3 regions of the Pseudomonas sp. EB271-G4-1 genome follow, and region 2 is predicted to be linked to each of the others. Evidence: riboswitches for the same ligand, from Rfam matches in the RefSeq annotation. Region 2 holds a riboswitch; each other region holds the start of a gene.
What was found. Region 2 has a riboswitch for cobalamin ahead of cobW (cobalamin biosynthesis protein CobW). Riboswitches for the same ligand answer to the same signal wherever they lie in the genome.
Positions count from the first base shown of each region.

Region 1: it holds a riboswitch for cobalamin, as region 2 does, so the genes downstream of both, AC3WWR_RS27450 (ABC transporter substrate-binding protein) here and cobW (cobalamin biosynthesis protein CobW) in region 2, are expected to answer to the same signal.
Region 3: it holds a riboswitch for cobalamin, as region 2 does, so the genes downstream of both, cobO (cob(I)yrinic acid a,c-diamide adenosyltransferase) here and cobW (cobalamin biosynthesis protein CobW) in region 2, are expected to answer to the same signal.

Region 1 is NZ_JBYTEO010000082.1:3,504-9,409, reverse strand. It holds gene AC3WWR_RS27465 (OprD family porin) at 1-1,208, opposite strand, end outside; gene AC3WWR_RS27460 (ABC transporter ATP-binding protein) at 1,230-2,021, opposite strand; gene AC3WWR_RS27455 (FecCD family ABC transporter permease) at 2,018-3,034, opposite strand; gene AC3WWR_RS27450 (ABC transporter substrate-binding protein) at 3,031-4,044, opposite strand; cobalamin riboswitch at 4,191-4,385, opposite strand; gene AC3WWR_RS27445 (acetyltransferase domain-containing protein) at 4,419-5,585, opposite strand; gene AC3WWR_RS27440 (lipocalin family protein) at 5,666-5,906, opposite strand, start outside.
Region 2 is NZ_JBYTEO010000064.1:1,505-7,410, forward strand. It holds gene cobM (precorrin-4 C(11)-methyltransferase) at 1-141, opposite strand, end outside; gene AC3WWR_RS25170 (cobalamin biosynthesis protein) at 225-638, opposite strand; gene AC3WWR_RS25175 (CbtA family protein) at 635-1,339, opposite strand; gene AC3WWR_RS25180 (CbtB domain-containing protein) at 1,351-1,545, opposite strand; cobalamin riboswitch at 1,668-1,892, opposite strand; cobalamin riboswitch at 2,087-2,298, shown strand; gene cobW (cobalamin biosynthesis protein CobW) at 2,398-3,459, shown strand; gene cobN (cobaltochelatase subunit CobN) at 3,463-5,906, shown strand, end outside.
Region 3 is NZ_JBYTEO010000094.1:13,327-19,232, reverse strand. It holds gene AC3WWR_RS28905 (PQQ-dependent sugar dehydrogenase) at 1-883, opposite strand, end outside; gene AC3WWR_RS28900 (hypothetical protein) at 952-1,536, opposite strand; cobalamin riboswitch at 1,688-1,922, shown strand; gene cobO (cob(I)yrinic acid a,c-diamide adenosyltransferase) at 2,006-2,617, shown strand; gene AC3WWR_RS28890 (cobyrinic acid a,c-diamide synthase CobB) at 2,614-3,999, shown strand; gene bluB (5,6-dimethylbenzimidazole synthase) at 3,992-4,642, shown strand; gene cbiB (adenosylcobinamide-phosphate synthase CbiB) at 4,639-5,547, shown strand; gene cobD (threonine-phosphate decarboxylase CobD) at 5,540-5,906, shown strand, end outside.

The DNA.
Region 1 (5,906 bases), on a different contig from region 2:
CCTTGCACCACATGGCGCACCTGCAGGTCACGCTCCCAATGTTTGCCGCCTTCGCCATAACCCAGGTAGGCGTAGCCGCCTTGCGGGTCGACATGGCTTCCATCGATCCGGCTGCCGCGCACATAGGCGGCGCTCATGGACAGGCCCGGTAACCCCCAGGGGCTGGCATCGAGATCGTAGCGGGCTTGCCAGGACTGTTCATGGGGAGCGTTGAAGTCCGACAGCTGGACGGCGTTGCTGATGAAGATAGCGCCACGGGTGACGTAGTCAAACGGTGTGTTGGCGTCCACCTTCTGATAGCCGAGGCTGAAGCCATGGGGGCCTTGGGTGTAAGTGGACATCAGGCTCCAGGTCGTGCTGTCGATCCTGCCGGACAGCGACTTGCCCTCATCCGTGGTGCGGTACAGGTTCAGGTTGATCGACAACGCGCGGGTTTCATCCAGCGGCTGGATGAAGGAGCTACCCAGGTAATGCTGGTTCCAGGTGTCCTCATAGCGCGATGTATAGGCGCTGACGGTCAGCTTCTTTGCCGGTGTGAAGACCACGCCCGCGAGATCGAAGGCATTGCCTTTCACGGCGTTGGAGTAGTTGACCACAAAGCCCTGGTCATGGCTGCTGGCGTTCCGATCGGTACTTTCGCTGAAATGACCAGCTACCAGCGTCAGCGCCTCGAACTCGTTGCTTGTGAGAAACACCCCGGTGGCGGTCTCCGGGAGCAGACGGCTATCGGACGAACTGAATACCGGCGTTTTCACGCGCTGTTCGCCATAGCTCAGCACGGTCGATGACCGGCGCAGTTTGAGTGCCGCACCGCCGCGGCTGAACGCATCCTTGGGATGTCCCTGGTTGTCGAGACCGAGCAATCGCGCTTTCCCTGCGCGGCCACCGCCGCTGTCGAGTTGTGCCCCGAGGTAGGCATGGGCATCCATGCCCACCCCGATCAAGCCCTGGGTGAAGCCCGATTGCACCGTCGCCATCAGCCCGTAGGCCCATTCTTCGGCGTAGCCATTACGCTCATCACGCGGTTTGTAGGCATTACGCGCAGCGCCATTGCGGGCGCCATTGAGGTACTCGCGATGGTCGTAAACCGTGCGATTGAGCACGCTCCAGGCGCTGTCCTGGATAAATCCCTTGGCTTGCGATTGAACTGAATCGGCGAGTGCGAGAGGGCTTGCCAGGGCGAAGAGAATGGCTGATCGGGTATGCATTCCGGGGTGTCCACAAACAAATCAGGATGAGCGCAAGCGCAGGATGTGCGTGCCGTCGAAGGGGTCAATGAGGTAGTGCGCGTGCACCCCGAAAGTCTCCAGCAGGCGTCGCGGGGTCAACACCTCGAGCGGCTTGCCAAGGGCCACCAAGCGCCCTTTTTCCAGCACCGCCAGACGATCGCAGGTGAGTGCCTGGTTGAGGTCGTGCAGGGCAATCACGGTGGTCACGGGCAATGCGTGAACAACGTGCAGAATCGCCATCTGGTGCTGGATATCCAGGTGGTTGGTCGGTTCGTCCAGCAACAGGATCTGCGGGCGCTGGGCCAGGGCGCGAGCGATATGCACGCGCTGACGCTCGCCGCCAGAGAGGCTACGCCACGTGCGCCTGCAAAGATGCGTCGCATCGACGTCGCGCAAGGCTTGATGGACGATGTCTTCGTCCGCCTTCGACCATGGACTCAAGGCCGACAACCACGGCGTTCGGCCCAGGGCCACGGCATCGAACACACTGATCGCATCCAGGGTGTCGGCCTGCTGCTCAACCACCGCCAGGGTTTGGGCGATGGTTCGCCGGGACAGGGCCTTGAGGTCTTGGCCGTTGAGATGGACCGCTCCCCGGCTGGGCCCACGCACGCCGGCCAGCAGTTTGAGCAGGGTGGATTTTCCAGAGCCGTTGGGCCCGACAAGGCCCAGGGTTTCGCCACGACGAATGTCCAGGTGAATCTGGTGCAGAAGTTCAACTTCGCGGATATGCAATCCGAGGCTGGAACAACTCAGCACGGTTTCGTCGGTAACCGGCGCAAGCGCATTCATCGGGCATTCCTCCGACCGACCAGGATCAGCGCAAACACCGGCGCGCCGACCAATGCCGTAATCACGCCGACCGGAATTACCTGGCCCTTGATCAAGGTTCGCGACAGCACATCGGCGGCCACCAGAAACACCGCACCGCCCAGCGCACTCGCCGGCAACAGGCGGGTATGCCGAGTGCCCAGCAACAGCCTTGCGGCGTGGGGAATGACCAGTCCAACGAAACCGATAGAGCCGACAATCGACACCATCACCGCCGTCACCAGGGCGGCGCAACTGATCAACAGAAATTGCACGGGACGAACCGCAATGCCGAGTGAGGCCGCGGAGTCGGCGCCAAAGGTGAAGGCATCCAGTGCCCGCCGGTGCCACAGGCAAACCGCCAGGCCGGCCACCGCAACCGGTACAGCCAGCCACACGGAGGGCCAGCGCACGCCACTGAGATTGCCCAGTAGCCAGAACATGATGCCGCGAGCCTGTTCGGAACTGGCCGACTTGGTGATCAGGAACGCGGTGAGCGCATTGAACAGTTGTGAACCGGCAATGCCCGCCAGGATGATCTGGCCGGTACTGCCGGGCGAACCGCTGGCACGGCCCAGCAATACCACGACGGTGAAGGCGGCGACGGCGCCGGCAAACGCCCCGGCCGACATCGAAATTGCTCCGGCACCCAGGCCCAGCAACGCCACCAGCACCGCACCCGTCGAGGCCCCCGCGGAAATGCCAAGCAGGTAGGGATCGGCCAACGGGTTGCGCAGCAACGATTGCAGGATCACCCCGCAGGTCGCCAGGCCCGCCCCGCAAGCCGCCGCCACCAACGCGCGAGTCAGGCGGTAGTTCCAGACGATGCCCTCATCGATAGGATCGAGGACATACCCGGCCATCCACATTTTATTGGCCAACACCTGGAACACCACGCCGGGTTCGATGCGGGTTTCACCGATGGCCACGCCGGCGATCACGGCCACGAGCAGCATCACCAGTGCAAGCAGAGTGCGAATCAGCGTTGCGGTCATTTTGGCAGGTCGTAGCGGTTGATGGCCGTTGCCAGCGATTCGAGACCGTCGAACATTCTCAAGCTGGCCTGCATGGCCATGGCGTCGAGGATAATGATGCGGTTGTTTTTCACCGCGTCCATGTTGCGGGTCACGGGATCGCTGCGCAGGAATTGCAGTTTCCGTTGATAGTCGTCAGCCGGGAAACGCCGGCGATCCATGCGGGCGATGACCAGGAATGTCGGGTTGGCCTTGGCGATGGTTTCCCAGCCAACGGTTGGCCACTCTTCGTCGGACTGCACCACATTGCGCACGCCCAAGGTGCCCAGCATGAAGTCGGGGATGCCCTTGTGCCCGGCGACATAGGGATCGATGTCCAGGCTGGCACTGGAAAACCAGACCAGCGCGCTGGTGTGCGTGAGGTCTTTGCCTTGCACCGCGGCAATGGACTTGGCCAGGCTGGCCTGCAGTTGCGCGTTCAGTTGCTGCCCGCGCGCCTGGACATCAAAAATCTCGGCCAGCTGGGTAATGCTCTTGTAGAGACTGTCAATGCGAAACGGCTGCAGGCGGGTGCCGTCGGCCCCCACCAGGTTGTCCTTGGATTCGCAGTCCGAGGGCATGAGATAGGTTGGAATCTGCAGTTCGTGAAACTGCTCGCGGGTAGCGACTGCGCCTTGCGGGCCGACCATCCACTCAAGTTCGACAGCGACCAGTTCCGGGCGCTTGCCGATGACCGACTCGAAACTCGGCTCGTTATCGGCCAGGCGTTCGATCCTGTCGTTTTGCCCCTTGTATTTGCCCAGCACATCATTGAACCACAGCGAAGTGCCGACCAGTTTGTCACCGAGTCCCAGGGCGAAGAGCATTTCGGTGCCGGCCTGGCCGATAGTCACCGCCCGGACAGGGGCGTGCGTGAACGTCAGTGTGCTGCCGCAGTTCTCGATCGTCAGCGGGTAATGAGTAGGGGAGGCACAGGCGAGGGCAGAAAGTCCCAGGCCGGTGACGAGGGCGAAAAAGCGCGGCAACAGCATGATGCAATCTCCATTTGAACCGTACACGCAGCCAGGGTGCAAGGTCTGGAAAACACATCATCGAGCGCTGCCGAAAACAGCAGTGCAAGGCCCATCACCTGAGTGACGCGCGCGCAGATGTCCTTCCCGGACACCCCGCCGGTTAGTGATTTGTTGCTTGGCCGGCAGGTCTCCTGACTGATGCGTCATGGCGTGCTCCAGCCTTCCCGGGAATCGATCCCAGTGGCAGTTCAGGAGCAGGCTCGGCACCTACAGTTGCGGGGGCAGTTCCGTTTGATGCGTTGGCAGCATCACGGATTCCCTATTAATCCCGTTTGGGAACCGGCGGCGGCATGGTAGTCGATCATGCCGCCCGAGGCGAACCCATCGCCTGATCAGAAGTATTTGAGCCAGGCGATATCGCGACGACGCGCCTTCAATGCGGCGAACCAGCGCACCGGTGGATACAGCGTTGCCGCCAGGAGCACGGCGATCAGCCATACGGTACCTATGCCGTGGAAGCCGAAGTAGTCGCCCTGGTTCAGGCCGAAAAATGCCGCGCTGAGCAGATAAAGCATTTTCAGCACATACAGATGGAGCAGGTAGAAAAACATCGGTGCCGCGCCAAATACCGCCAGGATGCTGATCCATTGGCGCTGCCGGGCCCGCTCGAAGCCAAGCAGCAGTAAAAGCCCCACGCCCAGTGTCAGGCACAGGAACAGCAGGGAAGGGGGGTACTTGGTGATGTTGAAGAAACTCATGAGGGTTTCTGTCGTGCTTTCATGAACCACCCACTGCGCTTCGCCATAACCGTTGACCAGGCGCAGGGCGATGAAACCGATCAATGCACAGGCACCTGTCAGCAACAGATAACGCTGACGCATTGCGAACGAGGTAGAGCGCGCGAACCACGGACCGATGCAGTAACCCAGGGCGATGACGCCGATCCACGGCAGCACGGGGTAGGAGGTGCGCAGGCGCAAGTGGTCGGAGAATTCGATCCAGCCGCGATCATGCAAAATCGCCCAAGGCAGGTGCAGCGCCGATCCGGGCGGGAAGTGCAGGGGATCGAGCAGGTTGTGCAAACCGACTATGGCCAGGCCCAGGACACACAATATTGGCCGAGGTAGCCAGGCCAATACAGAGAGAGCAATCATGCTGACACCAATCGCCCAGATCACCTGCAGGTAGATCACAGCAGGCGGGAACTGAAAGGTCCAGGCGAAATTCACCAGGGTGAACTCCAGCACAACCAGGAACAGGCCACGCTTGAACAGGAACATCGACGGCGTGCCCTGGTGCTTCTCACCGTACAGGAATGCCGACAGTCCAGTGAGCAGAACGAACACCGGCGCACACAAATGTGCGAGGGTGCGGCTGAAAAACAACGTTGGCTCCGTGCTGTCGACGAGCATCGGGTCGGTGACCTGGCGGTGCAGGAAGAACGTCTCGCGCACATGGTCCAGCAGCATGAAAATAATCACCAGGCCCCTGAGGGCATCGATGGACGTCAGGCGTTGGCCCAGGCGGGTGATGGGCGGGATTTGAACAAGGTTTGTCATCGAAAGTCGCAGGCAGGGGGTGGGTCACGCTGTCGGTTAGCAATCGACAGTTTCTATGTTGTTATAACGTAACATACACCCTATTGCTGTGTCATCAGCAGCCGCTCTACCGTAAAACCTTTGTTTCTCAGTCGTTTCAATAGGGCTGCGTAAGCTTGAGGGGCTACGTGAGTTGTTCGAGACAAAATCCACAAATATTTGCGAGTCGGCTCACTGACGGCGGCCAGTTGATATTGGTTGTCAATATCTACAATCCAGTAGTCCCCCCACACTGCCGGAAGGAACGACAGCCATTCTGGCGCGAAACGCACTTTAAGCTTT
Region 2 (5,906 bases):
GGCGCAGTGCCCTTCCAACACGGCGGCGGGCACCAGCGAGCCGGCATAGATGATCACCGGGCAGGTGCGAATCAACCGCTGGCCTTTGACGGTGATCAGTTCGGGATCGCCGGGACCTGCGCCAATGAAGTAGACCGTCATTAAGGATTCCTGTTGAAAAGGGACGCTGGGCAAGGCTTCAGATGAAGAATGCTCATGATCGAATGCGCAGATTATCGGGGATTTTACGCGGCGCCAGCCAATGCGAGGGTAGCCTGGGCATATTTTTGGCGTGGGATCAGCAATGTAGCCGGGCCGTTGGCCAGTTGCTCGGCCAGTGCCAGGGCGGCACTTTCCGCTACGCCATAGCACCCGGTGCGTTCAAAGGCGATGTCCGAATGATGGCTCAGTCGGGGTTGATAGCTCGCCAGTTGTTCACTGCTGAAATACATCATCTGTAACCCAAGCTGTTCGGCCAGTTCGTTCAGCGCCGGTTCGTCGCGCTTCAAGTCGATGCTGGCCAGGGCCTTGATCCGATGCAGTTCGATCTGGTGCGCCTGCAGTGCCTGGTCAAGCAGTGCCCGCAACGTGCTGACGGGGCAGCCACGCTGGCAGCCCAGGCCGACCACCAGGGTCGGCGCTGCGCTGAGGCCTGTCATGCGGGGTATTGACCATCGCTTTTGCGGCGGAACAACCAGGCACTGATCAGGCCCAGGGCCAGCCAGAACGCCATGTTGGTCAGCTGCGAAGCGATCTTGAACTGAGTTTCCAGTGCCTCTGGAGCGAGCATCGAGTGCACTTGCGGTTGCGGAGCGCCAATCACATGAGGCACCGCAAGGATCGCCACGCCAAGGACTTTCATCAGCCAGTGACGGCTGAACACGATCAGGGCGATACCGACAGCGGTGGAGGCGGCGGTGCCGATCCACCAGAGTTGGCGTTGCGCCAGATCGGCAGCCGCGGTGCCCGGCAACTCAGGTGGCAGGCCAAGCGTCGGCGCCAGCACAAATGTCGCGTAGCCAGCCAAGCCCCAGAGCAGGCCCTGGGAGGTTTTGGTCGGCGCGCGCAGGGTGTAGAGACCAGCGAGCATCAGGGCGAAACCAACCGCCACTACCAGGTTACCGCCAGTGGTCGACAGCACGCGCTGCCAGCCGTCTTCCGGTTCCCAGGCTTCGGCATCGTGGGTATGTGCGGCTACACCAGCGGCGTGTTCATGAACTTCAACCGCTGCTGGTCCTGATTGTTCGTAGGTTTCGGCCTGCAAAATCAGCGGTGAAACCCACAAGCTTTGCAGCAGGGTCAGCAGCAGGGCGGCCAGCAACCCGGTGAAACCTGCGGTTTGCGCAATACGCTTGATCATGTCGACAGGTCTCAATGGCACGGGAACGCGGAACTGTGGCGCGTATCGTGTGCGGCGTTGTGCACTGCTTCGATGTGCGAGAAACCGGCGAAATACACCAGGCTGGCGCCGAGGATTGACGCAAAAATCGCCGCGGTCAGGCGTTGGGACAGGGTAGTGGTGCTGCTGGCGGCATTGCTGTGGCCGGTGCTGCTGATAATCGACATGGCGCTTCCCTCTGTTCGGTCAGCGGGGAATAAGAGCGCAAGCAGAACTCCGCACGACCGAGCGCGCAGAAGTCCGAACAGCGCCCGCCCACCGCGGGTTTGTTGATTGAAGTGATGGTGATGGTCACTTTGTGTTGCGGGCCGGTCTCCGGGCTCACGAGGGGCGCAGGCGTTAGCCTGAACCTTCCAGCGTCACCTTCCCATGCCGCATTGGCACAGTGGATCTGACGCTTCACTCGCTTACCGTTGCGGGGGCAGCACCGGACTGACATGGCCTGAAGTAAAGCACATGATTCACCGGTTTCCCGTTTCACCCTGTGAAGGGCACCCGTAACAAGATGCGTAGGAGAGCATGGGCGGGGGGCGGGCGTCAATTGGCAAGGGTTCTCACTTGAACATCGAGTCGTTCCCTTCGCGAGCAAGCCCGCTCCCACATTTGACCGAGTTCCTTCAGGGCAGACCCTCAAGTGTGGGAGCGGGCTTGCTCGCGAAGGGCGCACCGCAGGAATCATGTGAACATTGACCCGCCCCGATACCATGCGTAGCCTTGCGCTTTCGAGGTTCTTCGGCGTTTGTCGAAGCTAAGAAGGGAACGCGGTCAATGCCGCGGCTGCCCCCGCAACTGTGAACGGTTCAGTTTCTGCCATGCCACTGCATGCGCCAGCCATGGCGCGCGCGGGAAGGCGCAGCAACCGCCAGTCCAACGACTGGCCAGCCGTCAGCCAGGAGACCTGCCTCGATACAGATTCTCACTACAACCGGGCGGGGTGATCCGGTGGCGAACGCTTCCTGCGCGCGTGTGCGTTGCCGGTTCTCGTCCCGTATGCCCGCCACCTTGCCAAAGGGCATCCGATGAAAACACTGGCCAAACTCCCCGTCACCATCGTCACCGGCTTCCTCGGCTCGGGCAAAACCACCTTACTGCGGCACATGCTCGACAACGCCCAGGGCCGCCGCATCGCGGTGATCGTCAACGAGTTCGGCGAGCTGGGCATTGACGGCGAAATCCTCAAGCAGTGCTCTATCGGTTGCACCGAAGAAGAGGCCAACGGCCGTGTCTACGAACTGGCCAACGGCTGCCTGTGCTGCACCGTACAGGAAGAGTTCTTCCCGGTGATGCGCGAACTGGTGGCCCGTCGTGGCGACCTAGACCACATCCTGATCGAAACGTCCGGCCTGGCCCTGCCAAAACCTTTGGTCCAGGCCTTCCAGTGGCCGGAAATTCGCAGTGCCTGCACCGTTGACGCGGTGATCACCGTGGTCGATAGCCCGGCCGTCGCGGCTGGCACGTTCGCCGCGTTCCCGGATCAAGTCGACGCCATGCGCAAACTCGACCCGAACCTGGATCACGAATCGCCTTTGCACGAGCTGTTCGCCGACCAGTTGGCCAGCGCCGACCTGGTGATCCTCAACAAGGCCGACCTGATCAGCCCTGAAGACCTGGCACGCGTACGCCTGGAAGTCGCCGAGGAACTGCCGCCAGCGGTGAAAGTCATCGAAGCCAGTAGCGGGCGCCTGCCGCTGGACGTGCTGATCGGCCTCGGTGCCGGGTCCGAAGAACACATCGACAGCCGTCACAGCCATCACGATCACCACCATGAAGGCGAAGACGATCACGACCACGATGCCTTCGATTCGATCTCCATCGAACTGCCGGCATCCGACGAAAGCCTGCTGATGGATGCGCTGACCCAACTGGTGGTGCAGCACGGCATCCTGCGCGTCAAAGGTTTCGCCGCGGTCCCGAACAAACCGATGCGCCTGCTGATCCAGGGCGTGGGCACCCGATTCGACAAGCATTTCGACCGCCAGTGGAGCGCTGAAGAAGCACGCACCACCCGTCTGGTGTTGATTGGCCAGGCGCTGGACGCCACAACGCTCGAAGCGCAATTGCGCGCCGCGCTCAGCGTGTAACCCATGCACCTGCTCAGGACCCAGCCCGGCGGATTCGTGTCGGATGACAACATTGCCGACCTAGGGCAAACCCCCGCCGAGCTGGTTATCCTGTGCAGCGGCGACTCCAGCCTGGCGTTGCTTGCCGAAGCGGCGCAGCAGTTGCCCGAAGACTACCCAAGCGTGCGCCTGGCCAACCCGATGCAGGTGCAGAACCATGCATCAGTTGATCTGTATGTCGACGAAGTCCTGCGCCATGCCAAGGTCATCCTGATTTCGCTGCACGGCGGCATTGCCTATTGGCGCTATGGCGTCGAGCGGCTGGTGGAGTTGTCGCAGCGGGGTGTACAGCTGATCCTGGTGCCGGGCGATGATCGACCGGACCCGGAGCTCAGTGATCTGAGCACCGTGGGCGCTGGGGATCGCGACCGGCTTTGGCAATTCCTGCGTCAGGGTGGCATGGGCAATGCCCTCGACTTTTTCCGTTGCCTGGCCAATCGTTGGCTCGATCGCGACTACGCCTGGGCCGAGCCGCACACCTTGCCGCGTACGGCGATTTACCACCCACAAAAAAGCCCTGCGGCGCTGAGCGACTGGCGGGCCCAGTGGCAGAGCGGTCAGCCAGTGGCGGCGGTGCTGTTCTATCGCTCGCATTTGCAAGCGGCGAATACCGCATTCATTGATGTTTTCTGTCAGCGCTTGCAGGCGGCGGGGCTTAACCCGTTGCCAATTGCGCTGGCCAGCCTGAAAGAGCCTGGCTGCCTTGCCGTGGTCGAGGACTGGCTGGATGAAGTCGAGGCGGGGGTGATTCTCAACACCACCGGTTTCGCCCAATCCAGTCCGGAGGCACCGCACTTGCGGCCATTTCGCCGCAATATCCCGGTGATCCAGGCCATTTGCGCCCAAGACAATGAACCGGGTTGGCGAGCCAGCGAACAAGGCCTCGGCCCCCGCGATCTGGCGATGCACATTGCGCTGCCGGAACTGGACGGGCGCATCATCAGTCGCCCGATCAGCTTCAAGGACCTGGCCTGGCGCAGCGAGCGCAGTCAGTCCGACGTGGTCTGCTATCGCGCTCAGCCAGAACGCATGGACTTTGTCGCGCAACTGGCGCGGCGCTGGATCGATCTGGCGCGGTTGCCCAATGGCGAAAAACGCATAGCGCTGATTCTGGCAAATTACCCGACCCGTGATGGTCGGATAGGCAACGGCGTCGGGCTCGATACACCGGCTGCGGCTTTGAATATCCTGCGTGCGCTGCATAAAGAAGGCTATCCGCTGCCAGCCGATCTGCCTGCCAGCGGCACCGCGTTGATCCAGCAATTGTTGGGCGGTGTCAGCAACGACCTCGAAACCCTCGATCAACGCCCGTGCCAGCAAAGCCTGGCCATGGACGATTACCTGCTGATGTTCAACGCGTTGCCGCAAGTCAATCGCCAGGCCGTGCTGGAGCGCTGGGGCGAGCCCGACAGTGATCCGATGTGTCGTGGCGGGCGGATGATGATCGCCGGGTTGCGCTTTGGCCTGACCTTCGTTGGCATCCAGCCGGCGCGGGGTTACCAGGTCGATCCAAGTGCGGTGTATCACGACCCGGACCTGGTGCCTCCCCATGGCTACCTGGCGTTCTATTTCTGGTTGCGCAATACCTACGGCGCCCACGGCGTAATCCACGTGGGCAAGCACGGCAACCTGGAATGGCTGCCGGGCAAGGGCGTAGGGTTGTCGGAGCACTGCTGGCCGGATGCGCTGCTCGGGCCGTTGCCGAACATCTATCCGTTCATCGTCAACGACCCGGGTGAAGGCGCCCAGGCCAAGCGCCGCACGCAAGCGGTGATCATCGACCACCTGATGCCGCCACTGACCCGCGCCGAGACCTACGGCCCGCTGCGTAATCTCGAGTTGCTGGCCGACGAATACTACGAAGCGCAATTGCTCGATCCACGGCGAGCGCGGGAACTGCAGCGCGACATCCTGCAATTGGTCCGGGACACCCACATAGACCGCGAGCTGCAATTGGACGATCAGCTCGATAGCGATGCGGATGCGGCGATCTGGCTGCCGCGCCTGGACACTTACCTGTGCGACTTGAAAGAGTCGCAGATCCGCGATGGCTTGCATGTTTTTGGCGAGTCACCGGCCGGAAGGCTGCGCATCGATACGTTGCTGGCGCTGCTGCGCATTCCCCGGGGCGATGGCCGTGGCGCGCAATCGAGTGTGCTGCGGGCCTTGGCCAAGGCGTTCGCGCTGGGCTTCGACCCACTGGATTGCGCGCTGGCCGAGCCGTGGAGCGGACCGCGTCCCGGCGAATTATTGTCGGTCAGCGGTGAACCCTGGCGCACCACGGGCGATACCCGCGAACGCCTCGAACTGTTCGCCGCACAGCTTATTTCACAGGTGTTGAATGCCCCCTGTGAGAACCTCCCAAAGGAGGCTTGCTGGACTGAAGTGAACGCTATCCTCGAGCATTT
Region 3 (5,906 bases), on a different contig from region 2:
CCGAGGTGATGTAGTCCGGCACCAGGTCGCTGCCGATTTCGTCCCGCTCATTCACGGCGGTCCACAGCGCACCGCTTTGCGGCTCCCAGGCCATGCCGTTGGGGTTGCGCAGGCCTGAAGCGAAGATCCGGTGGTTGCCGGTGGCGCGATCCACTTCCCAGATCGCCGCGCGCCCTTGCTCCTGGTCCATGCCGTTCTCGCCGACGTTGCTGTTGGAACCCACCGTGACATACAGCTTGCTGCCGTCCTTGCTGGCGATGACGTTTTTGGTCCAGTGGTGATTCAGGGTGCCCCCTGGCAAGTCGACGACCTTGATCGGTTTGTTCTGGATTGCCGTGTTGCCGTTCTCATAATGGAAGCGCAACAGCCGGTCGGTGTCGGCCACGTACAGGTCATTGCCGACCAGGGTCATGCCGAAGGGCGAGTTGAGGTTTTCCAGGAATACCGTGCGGGTTTCGGCAACGCCATCGTGGTTGCCATCTCGCAGCAGGGTGATGCGGTTCGGGCTCGGCACGCCGGCACCGGCGCGCCCCATGACTTTCTTGGTGATCCAGCCCTTGATGCCTTTGTTGTCATCGGGTTTGGGCGGGGCATTGGTTTCGGCAACCAGCACGTCGCCATTGGGCAGCACATAAAGCCAGCGTGGATGATCGAGGTTCTCGGCAAATGCGCCGACATGAGTACCGCTGGCCGCGACGGGTTTTGCGCCGTCCGCCCAGCCAATGGCCGGGGCGATGTTCATTGTCGGGAACAGCGTCTTGTTCGGTTCCGGTAGCTTGGGGGACGGCCCGATGCCGTCGGTGACTTGCAAGCGGGCGGTTTCGCCACAGGCGACGAGCCCTCCCGCTAATGCGATGACGAAAACCAGCTCGGATGTGCGCATTGCTGACCTTCCCTATGAATGCAGTGACTTAAATCATAGAGAAGCGGCAAAGCCCGATGGTTCAACCTTTAGCCGCGAGCTTCCTTGAGCAACACGGCAATGCCTGGGTGATAGTGACCGGCTTCATTGCGCAATTTGCGATAGGCATAGGGGAAATACCAGGCCACGGCGCAGCAATGCTCCTTTTGCAGGTCATCGACCATGTCCTGGAGTTCCTCCGGGGTGGCGCCTTGCTGGCTCTTGTGGGGAGCGACGAACAGGCAGCCGATTCTCAGGTCGCTGGCGTAGCTGATTTTTTTCGCGTCACTGGTGATGTCCAGCAAGGCCTGGGTCAGGTTCAGGCTGTTAACGCGTGGCCAGCGCTGCGTGGCCTGCAGCCAGGCGCGATCTTCGGTGGTGGCGATAAACAGGTCGGCGCGGCCGTTGCGTTCGCCTTCTTCGGTCTGTTTGCGCGTGGGCGATTGTTGCAGTGTGACCATCTCAGCCATCCATGCCGCGGCAGAAAGCAGGCCGAGGTTGGCTTTTTCATCGAGCCAGTAGGGTGTCTCGTTGTCGCCGCGAACGGCGTTATAACGATCGATACAGTCGAACCAGCGCTCCAGCACCGGACGCAGGAATTCCAGCTTCGGATTACTGATGATCATGCCTTGCATAGGGCTCACCTTATTATTGTGTTGTGAGATTGTGGCAAATTGATATCACTGAAGTGAGTGTGACACAAGATTGACGTCATTTTATGAATGGTTGGCAGTTATTCGTTCCGGCACCCTGTCTTCAATTGACGCTCCACCCCCAACCCTCTAACCTTCGCCGCTTGTTTCAGGTGCTCTGTGGCTTGGGTCGACAGAGTGAAACAGGGAAGCCGGTGAGTGAGCGCTTCAGTCGATGAAGCCCTGCGATCCCGGCGCTGCCCCCGCAACGGTAAATGAGTGAAAACTGCGCTTGAAGCCACTGCGTCGATCCATCGATGCGGGAAGGCGCGCAGCGAGGCGTCACGCCGCTCATGAGCCCGGAGACCGGCCTGATCCATCCAAGCGGCATCACGGTGGGCGATGCCAGGCTTCTTGCCGTCTATTCTTGTGCCTGCCCGCCGTTAATCCTGCCTCAACGGAGAGCTCCCCCATGTCTGACAATCCTGATCGTGACGAACGTCACCTGGCGCGCATGCTGCGCAAAAAGGCCGTCATCGACGAACGCATCGCCAATTCCCCAAACGAATGTGGCCTGCTGCTGGTGCTGACCGGCAATGGCAAAGGCAAGAGCAGTTCGGCGTTCGGCATGCTGGCGCGTGCCATGGGTCATGGCATGCAGTGCGGCGTGGTGCAGTTCATCAAGGGGCGTAACAGCACCGGTGAAGAGCTGTTCTTCCGGCGCTTTCCCGAGCAGGTGCGTTTTCATGTGATGGGCGAGGGCTTCACCTGGGAAACACAGGATCGCCAGCGCGACATCGCGGCTGCCGAAGCGGCCTGGGCGGTGTCGCAGCAACTGCTGCGCGACTCGTCCATCGGCCTGGTGGTGCTGGACGAACTGAACATCGCCCTCAAGCACGGCTACCTCGATCTCGATCAGGTGCTCAGCGATTTGCAGGCGCGTCCGCCTATGCAGCACGTGGTGGTTACTGGTCGCGGCGCCAAGCCGGAGATGGTTGAACTGGCGGATACCGTCACTGAAATGGGCATGATCAAGCACGCCTTCCAGGCCGGTATCAAGGCGCAAAAAGGCGTGGAGCTGTGAACCAGCCTCGACGTTGCCCGGCGGTGCTGATTGCTGCGCCGGCGTCCGGCCAGGGCAAGACGACCGTGACCGCTGCGCTGGCCCGGTTGCATCGTAACCAGGGCCGTAAGGTTCGCGTGTTCAAGTGCGGCCCGGACTTTCTCGATCCGATGATCCTCGAACGCGCCAGCGGTGCGCCGGTGTATCAACTGGACATGTGGATGGTCGGCGAGCAGGACAGTCGCCGCCTGTTGTGGGAGGCCGCCGGCGACGCTGACCTGATCCTGATCGAGGGTGTCATGGGGCTGTTCGACGGTACGCCGTCCAGCGCTGACCTGGCGCGGCATTTCGGCGTGCCGGTGCTCGCTGTGATCGACGGCACCGCCATGGCCCAGACCTTCGGCGCACTGGCCCTGGGCCTGGCGCGTTATCAGCCGGACTTGCCGTTTGCCGGCGTGCTGGCCAACCGCGTGGGCACCCTGCGCCACGCGCAACTGCTCGAAGGCAGCCTGACCGAAGGCCTGCGCTGGTATGGCGCCTTGTCACGGGAGACCGGGATCGAATTGCCGAGTCGACACCTTGGCCTGGTGCAGGCCAGCGAGTTGAATGACCTGGATGTGCGCCTCGATGCGGCGGCCGAGGCCCTGGCCGGCAGTTGCGAAGTCGAACTGCCGCCGGCGGTGGAATTCGCCGCGCCCGATGTGGTGACAGTCGAGCCCTTGCTGGCTGGCGTGCGCATCGCCGTGGCCCGTGACGAAGCGTTTGCCTTTACCTATGGCGCCAGTCTCGATGTGCTGCGGGCGATGGGCGCCGAGCTGCGGTTTTTCTCGCCGATCCGTGATGCAGGTTTGCCAGAGGCCGACAGCCTGTACCTGCCGGGTGGCTATCCGGAATTGCACCACGTGGCATTGGCGCAGAACACTGCCATGCTCAGCGCCATCCGCGCCCACCACGCGGCAGGCAAACCCTTGCTGGCCGAATGCGGCGGCATGCTTTATTTGCTCGATTCGCTGACCGATGTCGAGGGCACTCGTGCCGAGCTGGTCGGCTTGTTGAAGGGCGACGCGGTGATGCAAAAGCGCCTTGCTGCATTGGCTCTGCAAGCGGTTGAGCTGCCGGAAGGTTCTTTGCGCGGGCATACCTATCACCATTCGTTGACCACGACCGAGCTTGTTCCGATTGCCCGTGGCCTGAGTCCTAACGGCGGGCGTGGGGCCGAAGCGGTTTATCGTGAGGGGCGGATGACGGCCTCTTACGTGCACTTTTATTTCCCGTCCAATCCATCAGCGATTGCCGCTTTGTTTGCGCCTGACTGGACGGACGCCTTCGCGAGCAGGCTCGCTCCCACAGGGGAACGCATATCAAATGTGGGAGCGAGCCTGCTCGCGAAGAGCCATGACTGACAACGCCTTCAGCCAGGCCGAACGCGACGCGGTCTACCGCGCCATCGGTGAACGCCGCGACATGCGTCACTTCGCCGGCGGCACGGTCGAGCCCGAGCTGCTGCGACGCCTGCTCGAAGCCGCGCATCAGGCCCCAAGTGTCGGCCTGATGCAGCCCTGGCGGTTCATCCGCATCAGCGATCGAGCCTTGCGTGGCCAGATCCAACAGCTGGTGGAGCAAGAACGTATCCGCACCGCCGAGGCCCTGGGTGAGCGCACCGACGAATTCATGCACCTCAAGGTCGAGGGCATCAACGATTGCGCCGAAGTGCTGGTCGCCGCGTTGATGGACGATCGCGAACGGCACATCTTCGGTCGTCGCACCCTGCCGGAAATGGACCTGGCCTCGTTGTCTTGCGCCATCCAGAACCTCTGGCTGGCGTCCCGCGCCGAAGGGCTGGGCATGGGCTGGGTCTCGCTGTTCGAACCGCAAGCCTTGGCGGACCTGCTGGGCCTGCCGCCTGGTGCCAAGCCCCTGGCCATTCTCTGCCTGGGACCGGTCAAGGCCTTCTATCCGGCGCCAATGCTGGTGCTCGAAGGCTGGGCGCAGGCGCGTCCGTTGAGTGAGCTGCTGTACGAAAATTATTGGGGAGTGAGTCAATGAGTGTGGCGTTGTTGAGTGTCGCCGCGGTAGCGCTGGATGCGCTGCTGGGTGAGCCCAAGCGCTGGCATCCGCTGGTGGCGTTTGGCCGTTTCGCCGAGCGCATCGAGCAACGTTTCAATGGTGGCGGTCGCGGCTGGCGCAGCCATGGGGTCACCGCGTGGGTGATCGCCGTAGTGCCGCTGACCCTGTTGGCCACGGCGCTCTCATGGGCGCCGTACGTCGGCTGGATCGTCGAGATTCTCGCGCTCTATTGCGCCCTGGGCATGCGCAGCCTCGGCGAGCACGTCACGCCGGTGGCCAAGGCCTTGCGCAGCGGTGACCTTGAAGAAGCGCGCCAACGCGTGAGTTATCTGGTCAGCCGCAAAACCAGTGATCTGGATGAAACCGCCGTGGCCCGTGCCGCCACCGAATCGGTGCTGGAAAACGGCAGCGACGCGGTGTTCGCCGCGCTGTTCTGGTTTGCCGTGGCCGGTGCGCCCGGCGTGGTGCTCTACCGTTTGAGCAACACCCTGGACGCGATGTGGGGCTATCGCAACGAACGCTTCGAGCGTTTCGGCTGGGCGGCGGCCAAGATCGACGACGTGCTCAATTACATTCCGGCGCGCCTGGTGGCGCTGACCTATGCACTGCTGGGCAAGACCCGACTGGCGTTGAAATGCTGGCGTACCCAGGGGCCAACCTGGGACAGCCCGAATGCCGGTCCGGTGATGGCGGCGGGGGCCGGTGCGTTAGGCGTCGAGCTGGGCGGGCCGGCGATTTATCACGGTGAACTGCATCAGCGCCCGGCGCTGGGCGAGGGCGTGCCGGCGGATGCCGACGCCATCGACCGCGGCTGGCAACTGGTGCAGCGTGGGGTATGGTTGTGGCTGCTGATTCTGTGCGTGGGGTCTGAATTTTATGCTTGAGCACGGCGGACGACTGCGCAAGGCGGCGCACGATTACGGCATCGATGAAGCCGATTGGCTTGACCTGTCCAGCGGCCTGGCCCCCTGGCCGTTTCCAGTGCCGGACATCCCGCAACGGGCCTGGGCGCGATTGCCGGAAACCAATGACGGTCTGGAGCAGGCGGCCTGCGACTACTACGGCACCTTGCAAGCGTTGCCGGTCGCCGGTTCGCAGATGGCCATCCAGTTGCTGCCGCGTTTGCGGCGGGCGGGCAAGGTCGGCGTACTGTCACCCTGTTATGCCGAACATGCCGAGGCGTGGCGGCGCAATGGCTACATCGTGCGCGAAGTGCTGGAGCAGGAGGTCGACTTCTTCGTCG